Regions from separate parts of the Shewanella sp. S1-49-MNA-CIBAN-0167 genome, predicted to be linked through region 2. Evidence: predicted binding sites of a transcription regulator. Region 2 holds the regulator's gene; each other region holds the start of a gene.

Evidence for each region. The regulator LexA, encoded in region 2, represses DNA repair genes until DNA is damaged. The targets are predictions, from matches to a motif close to TACTGTATNNNNATACAGTA.
Region 1: AAEZ00_RS14540 (YebG family protein) is a predicted target of LexA. The motif match lies at 2,172-2,191, and genes of this name have one in related genera.
Region 3: recA (recombinase RecA) is a predicted target of LexA. The motif match lies at 1,617-1,636, and genes of this name have one in related genera.
Region 4: dinG (ATP-dependent DNA helicase DinG) is a predicted target of LexA. The motif match lies at 909-928, and genes of this name have one in related genera.

The regions. Positions count from the first base shown of each region.
Region 1 covers NZ_JBEOPO010000031.1:2,564-5,868, forward strand. The annotation lists gene prc (carboxy terminal-processing peptidase) at 1-447, opposite strand, end outside; gene proQ (RNA chaperone ProQ) at 470-1,081, opposite strand; gene msrC (free L-methionine (R)-S-oxide reductase MsrC) at 1,359-1,817, opposite strand; gene AAEZ00_RS14540 (YebG family protein) at 1,867-2,160, opposite strand; gene AAEZ00_RS14545 (paraquat-inducible protein A) at 2,373-2,999, shown strand; gene AAEZ00_RS14550 (paraquat-inducible protein A) at 3,109-3,305, shown strand, end outside.
Region 2 covers NZ_JBEOPO010000001.1:99,269-102,573, reverse strand. The annotation lists gene plsB (glycerol-3-phosphate 1-O-acyltransferase PlsB) at 1-1,499, opposite strand, end outside; gene lexA (transcriptional repressor LexA) at 1,764-2,378, shown strand; gene AAEZ00_RS00460 (cell division inhibitor SulA) at 2,375-2,881, shown strand; gene coxB (cytochrome c oxidase subunit II) at 3,277-3,305, shown strand, end outside.
Region 3 covers NZ_JBEOPO010000070.1:4,315-7,619, forward strand. The annotation lists gene recA (recombinase RecA) at 460-1,524, opposite strand; gene mutS (DNA mismatch repair protein MutS) at 1,812-3,305, shown strand, end outside.
Region 4 covers NZ_JBEOPO010000020.1:69,266-72,570, forward strand. The annotation lists gene AAEZ00_RS11245 (DNA polymerase II) at 1-845, opposite strand, end outside; gene dinG (ATP-dependent DNA helicase DinG) at 960-3,035, shown strand; gene AAEZ00_RS11255 (TSUP family transporter) at 3,044-3,305, shown strand, end outside.

The DNA of each region.
Region 1 (3,305 bases), on a different contig from region 2:
ATCAAATTCATACGAATCGCCTGCTTTGGTAAAATCAAATTCTTTATCAAGCAAAGACAAGGCGTAAGAAAAACGTTCATAACGACGCTTTTGCACCACATCGTACATCTTAAATGCTGCGCTAATATTGCCTGACTCGAGCATATTATCAAACAGATTTTGATATTGACTAAAGCTAGCAATGTCTGCCGCAGTCAGCACATTACGGCGATAATCAAGCTGCTCAAGAAAGCGAGAATAGATTTGTTCAGAAAATGCATTATCGAGATTAAAACGGTGATAATGCGAGCGAGTAAACAAAGTTGTTACTCGCTTGCTAGCCACTTTATGCTGTGGCTCTTGTGCTAGTTTAGGTAACTCGCTGATTTGAATCGTTGGTGAAATTGCCCATGCCGAAAAGCCGACAAATAAACAGGCAATTGACGCGGCCAAGGTAAGTTTTCGCATCAACAAGTACTCCTTAAATTTTCTATAATAGTATGTGTTCTGCACGTACTTTGATGGATAAGCCAGTATCTAACTGAACAAGCACATCTTCTTTATTAATATCAGTCACAACACCGGGTACTGGTGTGGCTCCTAATTTAACATTCACACGTTGCTTTTGTTTCAAATCTTCAAGCTTTGCAGGCACAAGTTTAATGACTGGCGCAACTACTGCAGCTGGACGTTCTTTCTTAACCACTGGAGCACGTTTAGGCGCAACTTTCTTAGCAGGCTTTTTAGGCGCTAACGCTTGACGCTTGGCTTTGGCTTTCTCTTGGCTTTCTTTCAGTGTAAGAATAGCATGGTCGATGTGTTCTTGTTCTAACTCAGCACATTCATTACCTTCAAGATCGATACGTTTGGCACCCGCTTTAACGCCTTTCAAGTAGCGCCAGCTGCTTGTGTAACGACGAAGCGCTACACGTAATTGTGTTTTACTGACTTTAGAATCATCAGCTAACCGTTCAGCCAAGTCTTGAAACAAACCAATTTTTAATGGTTTAGTTTCGCCTTCAGCAATAAAGCATAAAGGAAAGGTTTCATATAAATACGCTAAAATTGCGTTGGTGTCGGTCAACTTGTCTGTTGATTCCATTTTTACTTCCACGTTAATAAAGGGACTGATTATGCGGCATTAGATTTGCCATGCAGTCGTTCATCTTTCGTTAAACCTTACTGTTAAGGCTCAACGTACAAAATATCACTATCCGCTCGTTTGCTAAAGTCATAGAAACAAACCTTAACAATTTAACCAAACTTACTGTCAGCTTAATCATCGATCATCAGTAAATCCAGCACAAATGCGTACAGCGGCATATTATAAAGCCCGCGACAGCGAATGCGACCATGATTTAATCAAAATTGTTCGCTATTTAACCAAATAGGCAAGTTTCGAAGCTTTTTACCATATATTCTAAACCAATTTGATCATCTTGATCGAATCGATTCAATAATGGGCTGTCGATATCTAACACTGCCACAACCTCATGGCCGTGTCTAACAGGGATCACTATTTCTGAGTTACTGGCAGAATCACATGCTATATGGCCGTCAAATTGATGCACGTCTGCCACTCGTTGGGTTTTATTTTCCGCTGCAGCAGTGCCACATACACCTTTACCCATAATGATACGGGTACAAGCCACTTTACCTTGAAAAGGCCCTAGTACTAATTGCTCACCACGCTTGATATAAAAACCAGCCCAGTTGAGGTCTGCTAAGTTGTCGTTTAGCAACGCTGAAAAATTTGCCATTGCCGCAATTAAATCATCTTCGCCTTCAAGTAAAGCTTGTGCTTGACGATTTAATGTTTGGTAAAATTCGGTTTTCATTTCCATTCCTTAAGCTGACATTCACTCGAAAACAGAGTGATTAACGCCGCTATTCTAGTGGTGTATTTTTAGCCGCAGTCTTTTTGGTTTTGGCTGTAGGAGCGTTTTTAACCTGTACGATGCCTTTTAGCAAGTTAGAAAGCTCATCTTTATTGTTTGCTAGATAAAATGCCAGTTGTTCGCATTTATTTTCATCAAGTCCGAGGTCCGCCTTAATAAGAAACGGCACCAGGTTATCGGAAATATCAAGCATCTTATCGTAGGCATCAGCCTCTTTCTTCGATATAAATGTCATCTTCTCCACCCCTTCTCTGACCACGACAAATTGGGTTATCACTGCCATGATGTAATCCTCACTGTTTTTATATACAGTGCATAGAATCTCACATAGTTAACTTATGATGCAAGTGTTCTGATTATTCTGATATTATCAAACACAGAAAATTGAGATTGTTGAACAACAGACTCATTTATCTGCCAATATAAGGCAAAGCAGAGAGGCTTAACTCTTCGCTACCCAATAATGTGTTTCACAATGGATTAGACTAATTCTTCATGCATGAATTTGATGATCATGATTCTATAACGTTATGCCAATCATGTGATTTGGCGGTGAGAAAACGAGCCTTGCCCTCTAGTGCTAGAGCGCTTTGTCCTCGTTGTCATACTGCTCTTTATGATTCTCCTTATTGTTCTATTAATGGCATGCTGGCGTTATGCATTGCAGCATTAGTTATCTTTATTCCGGCCAATTTATTACCTGTATTAGAAATTCACTTTCTTGGCAGTGTCCGCACGACAACAGTCATGCATGCCGCGGTGACAGTTTGGTCTGAAGGTTATTGGGTTGTCGGCTTAGCCGTCATGGTTGCGGCTGTTATCGCCCCTGGATTATTAATATTGTCGATTCTGACTCAGGTTGTCGTTGTAAAGCTAAAATTACACAGTTCATTTTGGCAAAGAGCGTACACCACATTGTTAAAAAACCATGGCTTAATATCGCAAATGACCATGTTAGAAATTTATGTGATTAGCTTTTTAGTGTCGGCATTCCAATTATCTGATTTTTCAGATGTGTATTTCGGTATGGGTACCTTCTGTTTTACGATGTTGTTTATCATCATTTTATTTTTACAACGTGAATATAACCTAGAACATATGTGGGGTTATGTTGATGACTAATCTTCCTATTGCACCCCCAGATAAACCGACCTTGCTCCCTACCGAATCGGTTGATGAGTTTAAAGACGCGCCGACCGCGAATACTCCCACGCATTTGCAGGGGAAAAAAATGGGCTTATGTTTATGTCCCGTTTGTCGCAAGGTTAATCTGACGACGAGTAGTCATTGTCGACGCTGTTTTAGCCAGTTAAGTAGTCGAAATTATGCCAGCATTCAGCAAAGTTGGGCTTTACTGGTTACCGCAACAATTTTACTTGTTGTCGCCAATATCTACCCAATAACCCTCCTGACAAATCGGGGAGAGGT
Region 2 (3,305 bases):
TTCTGATCAGGATCGTTCGCAATCTCTTTACGCCATTCTGGCGCCTGCTCGTTTAAGAAATGTTGTAAATTAATCGGCTCACCAAAGTTCACATAACCTTGGCCAAAATTGCCTAATTTACGCAGAGCCCCAAATAACTGCCAAACAGATTCTTTTTTCTTTTTCTTACCGCTTAATTCTTTATGGTAAGTGGCCACTTCCATCACATGGTCATAACCTAAATACACAGGCACTAAGGTCACAGGGCGTTCAATGCCACGTAACACACTATTAATAGTCATCGCTAACATACCGGTTTTAGGCGCTAGCAAACGCCCGGTACGAGAACGACCACCTTCAGTGAAATACTCGACCGAATAGCCCTTAGCAAATAACTGATCTAAGTATTCACGAAATACTGCGGTATAGAGTTTTTTTCCATTAAAACTACGACGGATAAAGAATGCTCCGCCACGACGGAACATAGGCCCAGCAGGCCAAAAGTTAAGATTAATACCGGCAGCAATGTGCGGTGGAACCATACCCTGATAATACAAAATATATGACAACAGTAAGTAATCCATATGACTACGATGACAAGGCACATAGACAATTTCATGGCCGTCATGATGTAACTGCCTTATCTGTTCTGCACCTTTGATATTGATACCACTGTATAATTTGTTCCATAACCAAGTGAGGAAGCGCTCGGCAATGCGCACAAAACTATCAGAATAGTCAGCGGCAATTTCATCAAGGTATTCAATGGCGGTTTCACGGGCTTTCTCGACAGATACTTTTTTGTTTACCGACTCTTCTTCAATGGCTTTCTTGATTGCATCAGATTTAAGTAACGACGCAAAAAGCACTTGCCGATTCGGTAATTGCTGCCCTGTCATCACTTTGCGTTGACGGCGGAAATGCACTCGCGCAACACGGATTAATTTGTGAGCAATTCTTTTATCGGTACCGTGTTCATCAGCCATAAGACGAAGCGATAATGCATTAGAAAACTGTACAAAATTGTGGCGACCTAGAAACAAAATCATTAGCCATTTTCGCAGCCAGGTCGGGTTTTCCCTTTCAAAAAAAGCCGCTTTCATGCTGTCATCTTCTTTACCCGGTGTACGGCCCCAATAAAGGCTCACAGGCACCAACTGAATATCTAACTCAGGACATTGACGATGAAGCGCTAACAGACTGGTAAAACTATTAATAAATTTTTCACCGCTTTCGCGTTTACCAAAAAGCGGTTTGCGGCCTTCAAGACAAACGATGCGTGATACTTTGAGGCCATCCAATTGCAGTGGCTCATATGGACTGGGCATACCAAAGCTCTCAGTGATTTCGCTTAATGCAGCGGCATCACTGATTGATTCTGTTTTCATAACATAAATCAGAGGTTTAGATGGATCTAAATTAAGATCGTCAAAAGGATCATGTGGCACAACAACCGTGAGTACCATCGATTTTTGAATCCATTTTAACGCTCGTAAAAATATTGAATCTGGTTTTGACATGGTTATTTTCGCAACATAAGCCACTGTAATATTGTCGTATAGGATACCAGAAACCAGCCTGCTTACACTATCAGACCGATTTATCTTTACGCTTGAGTTCTCACTATCAGAAATAACATCAGACAATCAATACACAATAACTAATAGAAACAGGTTGTTGAATGATACTTGACCAACAATATTCAAAAAAGAGTTGGTTAATACTTGCACGAACAAAAACACTGTATATAATGACAGTCACTGTATAAAAAGACAGGAACCATCATGAGACCGTTAACGCCGCGCCAAGCAGAAATTTTAGACTTAATTAAAAACAATATCACCGAAACAGGTATGCCACCCACTCGTGCTGAAATTGCGAGTCGTCTTGGCTTTAAAAGTGCTAATGCCGCCGAAGAGCATTTAAAAGCATTAGCCAAAAAAGGTTTTATCGAGATCATACCTGGTACCTCGAGAGGTATTCGTTTACCTCATGAAGAACAGCTTGAAATCGGTCTGCCACTCATTGGACAAGTTGCTGCTGGAGAGCCTATTTTGGCGCAAGAGCATGTAGAACAATATTATCAAGTCGACCCAAATATGTTTAAACCCGCCGCAGATTTTTTATTACGGGTTCGTGGTGATAGCATGAAAAACATTGGTATTTTAGAAGGCGACTTGCTCGCTGTACATAAAATGCAACAAGCGCGTAATGGTCAGGTTGTGGTGGCGCGTGTTGATGATGACGTCACCGTAAAACGATTCGAACAAAAAGGTAATATGATTTATCTGCATGCAGAAAATGAAGATTATAACCCGATAAAAGTAGATTTAAGTTGCCAAAGCCTAACCATCGAAGGGCTTGCAGTTGGCGTTATCCGTAATGGAGATTGGTCATGAACAAACTAATGGGCGTAGCGCCACGTCACCCAGGCTTATGGGTAGATTTAACTGAAACAGATCTGCATGGCAACCAAACCATTCAAACATTACAAACTGTCACCCAAGGTGAAGCAGAACTGAGTCAATTGTGTAGCCAACTGGCGACGTTGAGCCAACAAGGCAGATGGATTGTATTAATTAGTCCACCTCACATAGGCTATAAGCATATGCTGGCCAGTGCTGGAGTGAGAATGGATCGTATTTTACTGGTGCACACCAAAGATGAAGTCGAAACATTATGGGCCATGGAAAAAGCTCTCACGAGCGGAACTTCTAGTGCAGTGGTTACTTGGACAAGTTCACTCGATGCTCGCGATAGTCGTCGATTGGAAATTGTCGCTAAGAGCGCGCGAGCATTAGGCGTGGTAATTGAAGATGTGAATGCTCACTTACCTCACAAACATCAACTTGTTAACTCTACATTAACAAGTGGAGCAGGTAATTTTTGCTCATTTCACTAAGCATAAATCCTTAATTACCAAGCCCTGCATTGAATTCAGGGCTTTTTTTCATCTTTTTTTAGCCTATTTACCAACAAAGTGATCTTGATCAATGTTTAATCTACAAGTAATGTGGTTAACAAGGATGAAACATTCTTCATCTTTAATTGGATAAAATGACAGTAATCAAGATTACTGTCAGACAAATAATCCAAATAGAAATTGATAAGTTCAGTCGTAGGTACAAGCGTGGTGCACAGCTAACAATAAAAGCGTAGACAGTCTGTATACAACCACCAGAGTACTTTGAGTTCATCAAGCTTTTTTCGGGAACCGAAGAGTTTGCATAGAGCTGAGATTTACTGTGTGACTTTTCTTTGTAGTTGCTATTTTGCAATTAGCAGGGGAGTAGTCTTGTGAAGCAATGGTTGTATTTTTTATTGGT
Region 3 (3,305 bases), on a different contig from region 2:
GCGGGTCTTAACAGAAAGTAATTTGTTCATGAACACAAATTAGCAGTAAAAAGTAATCAATAAAAGGCTGGCTGCTTTAACGAGTCGTGTGTTGCTACGCGTAAGTTGCAGATATAAAAATGGCTACTTGAGGTGGGCTTTGTTGGACGTTGATGTTAAAACAGTGAATAACTACGGGGTATAAGTATTAATACCATTAACACTTATGCTGTACTCATGTACTCATGTACTCATGTACTCATGTACTCATGTACTCATGTACTCATGTACTCATGTACTCAATGATAAAAAACATATTGAAGTGATAGGATCGTTAACTGCTAATCACTATTGTTAGGGTCATTATACTGACTCATCATTAGGAACATCATTAAGTGCGTATGTACTTACAGGATATTTCATGGCGGGAATATTCGCGGCGCGCAAGATGCGCTACCGCGATATATTTGACTGACTGGCTTAGAATACCTCGCCAGTTTCAAGATCGACATTCTCATCATTTTCAGTTTTTGAGCCTGATGCATTAGCACCACCGTTCAATAACATAGCACGAAGAGTGGTATTGATTTCACTGGCAATGGCTGGGTTTTCAGTTAGAAACTTACCCGCATTAGAGCGGCCTTGACCAATTTTTTCGCCTTTGTAACTGTACCAAGAACCCGCTTTATCAACCAGCTTATGAGCAACGCCTAAGTCAACTAACTCACCGGTACGATTAATACCTTGTCCATAAAGAATTTGAAATTCAGCTTGCTTGAATGGAGCGGCAATTTTGTTTTTAACCACTTTAACGCGGGTTTCATTACCCACGACTTCGTCGCCCTCTTTAATTGCACCTATACGACGAATATCTAAACGAACTGAAGCGTAGAACTTAAGCGCGTTACCACCAGTAGTCGTTTCTGGACTACCGAACATAACACCAATTTTCATCCGAATTTGGTTAATGAAAATAAGCAAAGTATTAGATTGCTTGAGGTTACCAGCAAGTTTACGCATTGCTTGGCTCATCATACGAGCGGCTAGGCCCATATGCGAATCACCAATTTCACCTTCAATTTCAGCTTTTGGCGTTAACGCTGCAACAGAATCGACCACAATAACGTCGACAGCACCAGAGCGGGTTAACGCATCACAAATTTCTAATGCTTGCTCACCGGTGTCTGGCTGTGAACAAAGTAAGTTATCAATATCTACGCCTAGCTTTTTGGCATAAATAGGGTCAAGTGCATGCTCAGCATCAATAAACGCACAGGTTTTACCTTCGCGTTGCGCCGCTGCAATCACTTCCAGAGTTAACGTCGTTTTACCTGATGACTCTGGGCCGTAGACTTCAACGATACGTCCCAGTGGCAAACCACCCGCACCTAGAGCGACATCCAATGAAAGTGAACCGGTAGAGATAGTTTCAACATCCATTGTGCGATCTTCGCCCAACTTCATAATTGAGCCTTTACCAAATTGCTTTTCAATCTGACTTAAAACGGCGGCAAGTGCTTTCTCTTTATTTGGATCAACCTTCATTATAAAACCCTCTAAGGCATTCAATACGTTTAGTAAAATGCTGTTTTGACTTAGGTGAAATGATGTAAACCATTTCAGTATGTTCATCAGTATACTGTATAGTCATACAGTATCAAGTGCTGAGCGCAATTTATTTTTTAACCTGTGATAATTGCCTTTTCACATCAATATTTTATCCAGATATACTTTTTATTATGAATCTATTTATACGCTGGGGACAAATATTGTTAAGATTAGCCCCATAAAATTACGCCCCCTAAGATTGATTAAATAGTGAAGTGTTCATAATGACAGTAATTGATACCAGCGATTTAGAAAAACACACCCCGATGATGCGTCAGTATTTGAGCTTAAAAGCTGCTCATGCTGATATGTTATTGTTTTATCGGATGGGTGATTTTTATGAACTGTTTTACGATGATGCTAAACGCGCTTCTGAAATGTTGGGCATTTCTCTCACCGCTCGCGGGAAAAGTGGCGGCGATCCTATTCCCATGGCAGGTATTCCCTATCATGCCGTTGAGGGCTATTTAGCAAAATTAGTTAACATAGGTCAGTCTGTGGCCATTTGTGAGCAAATTGGTGACCCCGCAACATCAAAAGGTCCAGTAGAACGCCAAGTCGTGCGTATTGTCACTCCAGGCACTCTAACCGACGAAGCCCTACTGCAAGAAAAACAAGACAATTTACTGGCGGCACTTTATCAAGGTAAAAACGGATTTGGATATGCCACACTGGATATTTCATCAGGTCGTTTTGTGGTTGCAGAGTTACCCACCCGTGAAGCATTAGAAGCTGAATTACAACGCACGAATCCTGCCGAATTACTTTACAGTGAAGATTTTACTGACATGTTATTAATCAATAATATGAAAGGCATTCGTCGCCGTCCAGAATGGGAGTTTGAGTACGATACTTGTGTGAATTTACTGCTCAGTCAATTTGGCACCAAAGATTTACATGGTTTTGGGATGAGTGATGCTCGATTGGCGTTACAAGCTGCAGGTTGTTTAATGCAGTATGTAAAAGATACTCAAAAAATGGCGTTGCCACATATCAACGCCATTGTACGTTTTAATCAATCGGAATCGATAATTTTAGATGCCGCGACTCGACGTAACTTAGAATTAACACAAAACTTGTCTGGCGGACGTGAGAACACTCTTACGTGGGTATTAGATAATACCGCAACCCCTATGGGAAGCCGCATGTTACAGCGCTGGATCCACGAACCATTACGACATCGCCAAACGATTCAATATCGCCATAACGCTGTCAGCGAATTGATTGAGCGAGACTTATATCAGACGCTACATGAACAGCTAAAAAGCTTAGGTGATATTGAACGTATTATGGCACGTTTGGCACTACGCAGCGCCAGACCACGTGACTTTTCACGTTTAAAGCAAGCATTAACACTTCTGCCTGAGATCCAGCAAACCTTAGCGGTATGCCAGCAACCTCGATTGAGTACATTAGTCCAATTATTAGGTGAATTCCCACAACAACACGACCTATTAGCACGCGCTATTGTAGACAATCCGCCCATGTTAATTCGTGATGGTGGCGTTATCCGTACTGGCTACAATAATGAATTAGACGAATGGCGAAAGTTAAGTGAAGGGGCAAGTGATTATTTAATCGAACTTGAAGCTCGCGAGAAACAACAAACAGGGATTAATACCTTAAAAGTGGGTTATAACCGCGTCCATGGTTACTATATTGAAGTGAGCCGTTTACAGTCAGACAGAGTGCCACTGAGTTATCAACGCCGCCAAACA
Region 4 (3,305 bases), on a different contig from region 2:
GATAATGTCTCAGGTCGATATTTGTCGGCCACTTTCCAACTCAGTTCGCTATTACCTCGGCCTATGATTAATGGAATTTGATGTAAAACACAGCGTTTGAACAACAAGGCTAAATCAAAGGTCACCACAGCCCAGCCGATAATAATATCGGGATCATAGTCGCTAAACCACGCAATTAATCGATGGATAAGTTCAACTTCATCCTTAACCCAAATGATAAAGTCATGACACTCTGGTTGTGGTTCGCCCACCATAAACACGCATTGATAATCGGCACCATACAAACCAACCGAATAGAGTTCGCCGGCAAAACTGCACTCAAAATCCAACGAAATCATCTTCAACGGTATCGAGGCAAGTGGGTTTGTGGGCATTTTTCTGGCACGATTAATCGATAACACTGGAATGGTTGAAGCGGGATTAACCTCTTGATAATGCCCTATGCATTCAATATCTAAGGCGATAAAACGCTCAATAAGGTAGCGTTGCTCAGGCCTTATATCGGCTTCAAATAAACTAATACCGACATCATTAGCAATGCGACTGAGTAATTTTAATTGCGTATTTGACTTAAGATACAAGGCACTAATGGGCTCATGGGCAAAGCTCATCAGTGATATCGATTGCGCTTTAAGCGCAAAACCGACGGTGTTAATTAATTGATTGACATCTTGTTGACGGCAAAAACATATCACCTCACTGTGATAAAGTTCAGCTAAGACAGGACCCTGAGCGGTTTTGATATAATACTGGAGGACTAATTGCCCATGACGATAAATGGCATGGCGAGTTAATACTTGTCCCATCACATTGGTATAAGTAGGTTGATGATTTGTCGGCTTCACTACGGGTTTGAATTCCTGCACAAGTTTACTCAATTTGATTTATTACTTCGTGGCATGCTAATTCACTGTTATTATGTACAGCATAATTCAGTCTATGTAGAAATCATACTTCCTATGCTAGCGGATAATATAAAAAGTCAAATTCGCACCATTTATAAAGAAATTGCCGCATCTATGCCGCAATTTCGTTCTCGTCGCGAACAAAACTATATGGTAGCGGAAATATCTAAAACTTTAGCAGGTGAGTATGACAAAGACCGTCGTATTATTGTGGTTGAGGCGGGTACGGGTATTGGTAAATCCTTGTCCTATATATTAGGCACGATACCTTTAGCTATCGCCAGTAAAAAGAAAGTCTGCATTGCCAGTGCAACCGTAGCACTTCAAGAACAATTACTTCATAAGGATCTGCCTTATTTTTTACAACAATCAGGTATTGAGTTTAAGTTTGGTTTAGTCAAAGGTCGTCAACGCTATGTGTGTTTAGCCAAACTTGAAGCCATGATTGGTGCACAAGACAGCTCACAAATAGCCATGTGGCAAACTAAACCCGATCAGAGTCAAATTAATGAATTACAAAAATTACATCAAGATTTTCATCAAAAACGCTGGAATGGCGAAATAGATACCTTAGAGCATCCTATTCCTGATTTTTTATGGCAACAAATTTGTTGTGATAAGCACAGTTGCCATCGTCAAGTGTCGGCTCACCATAATTGTCCGTTTCATAAAGCCCGTGAAGATGTCGACACTTGGGATGTATTAATTGTTAACCACAGCCTGCTATTTGCCGATTTAGAGCTCGGCGGTGGCGTCATTTTACCTGAACCAGAAGACATGTTTTATGTCATCGACGAAGCTCATCACCTGCCCCTTGTTGCCAGAGATTTCTCCAGTGCGCAAGCGACACTGCGGGGAGCATGCGATTGGTTAGATAAGGCATCAAAAACCTGTTCAAAATTACAAAATCAACTTAAAACCACCCATATTATCGCTCCAGTTCAAGCGATGCTCGATCACGCCACAGAATTAACCAATTTACTGACCCAAGTTGCTCATTATTGTGATACTCAACCCCAGCTATTTGCCAATCCTGAATCTAGGCTTCGTTTTGAACACGGTAAGTTACCGCAATCATTATTAATACAGGCAGAAAATCTTGCGACGGCATCCGGCGCCGCGGTAAAGCAATTTAATAAAGTGGTCTCAGTCTTAAATGAAGCCATCAAAGATGGTGAGGTGCCTAAACATCAGTCGGAAGGGTTATTGTCTGAAACCGGCTTCATCTTACAAAGGCTAGATAACTTACATAAGCTATGGAAGATGATGGCCAAAGAAGACAGCAAAAAAGGCGCGCCTATGGCACGTTGGGCGGAGTTAATTACCGGCAAACAACAAGATTATTTATTTTGTTCATCACCCATAGAAGTCGGCTTTATGCTTGAATCCATGTTATGGCAAAAGGCTGCTGGAGTGGTATTGTGCAGTGCCACGCTGCGGGCGTTAAATAGCTTCAACCATTTTGCCCACCAAGTCGGATTATCAATCAACGATGGCAGTCGCTTTTTAGCCTTACTATCGCCTTTTGACTATGAGAATAATGCAACCTTATTCATTCCTCAAATGGTTAATGAACCTACCAACGATAATTACACCGCCGAACTGGCACAACATATTGTGACATTAATCGATGGTGAAATGGCCACCTTAGTGCTGTTTGCATCATATTGGCAAATGGACAAAGTGGTTGAATTCGTCGAAGGTAAAATCCCTAAGGACCAGCTTTTTGTTCAAGGTGCAATCCCGCGCCAGCAAATATTAACGCAGCACAAAAAACGTTGTGATGAGGGGCTACCCAGTGTTATTTTCGGCACAGGCAGTTTTTCTGAGGGCCTTGATTTACCGGGAGACTATTTAACAAACTTGATCATCACCAAGCTCCCGTTTGCGGTTCCTACATCACCGGTAGAACAAGCTCACGCCGAATATGTAAAAGTAAAAGGCGGTAACCCATTTTTACAGCTGACAATTCCCGATGCTTCACGTAAATTAGTCCAAAGTTGTGGCCGACTGTTACGAAATGAGCAAGATTATGGCCGAGTGACCATTTTAGACCGTCGTTTGGTCACTAAACGTTATGGCAAATCATTAATTGATGCCCTTCCTCCTTTTAGACGTGTTATCGAATAGGTATTGAGTTGGATTTATTATTAGACCCTAGCCATTGGGCTGTATTAGCGGTCATCGGTATTATTGCTGGTTTTATCGACGCCATAGTTGGCGGTGGTGGGCTTCTTTCTATTCCGGCATTGCTGACCGTCGGTATTCCACCACATTTAGCCTTAGGGACCAATAAACTTGCTGCTTGTTTTGGGTCTCTTACCTCAAGTTACACCTTTTATAAACAACATTTATTTACCCCTGCATTATGGAAAGCGTGCTTTTTTGCCACACTGATAG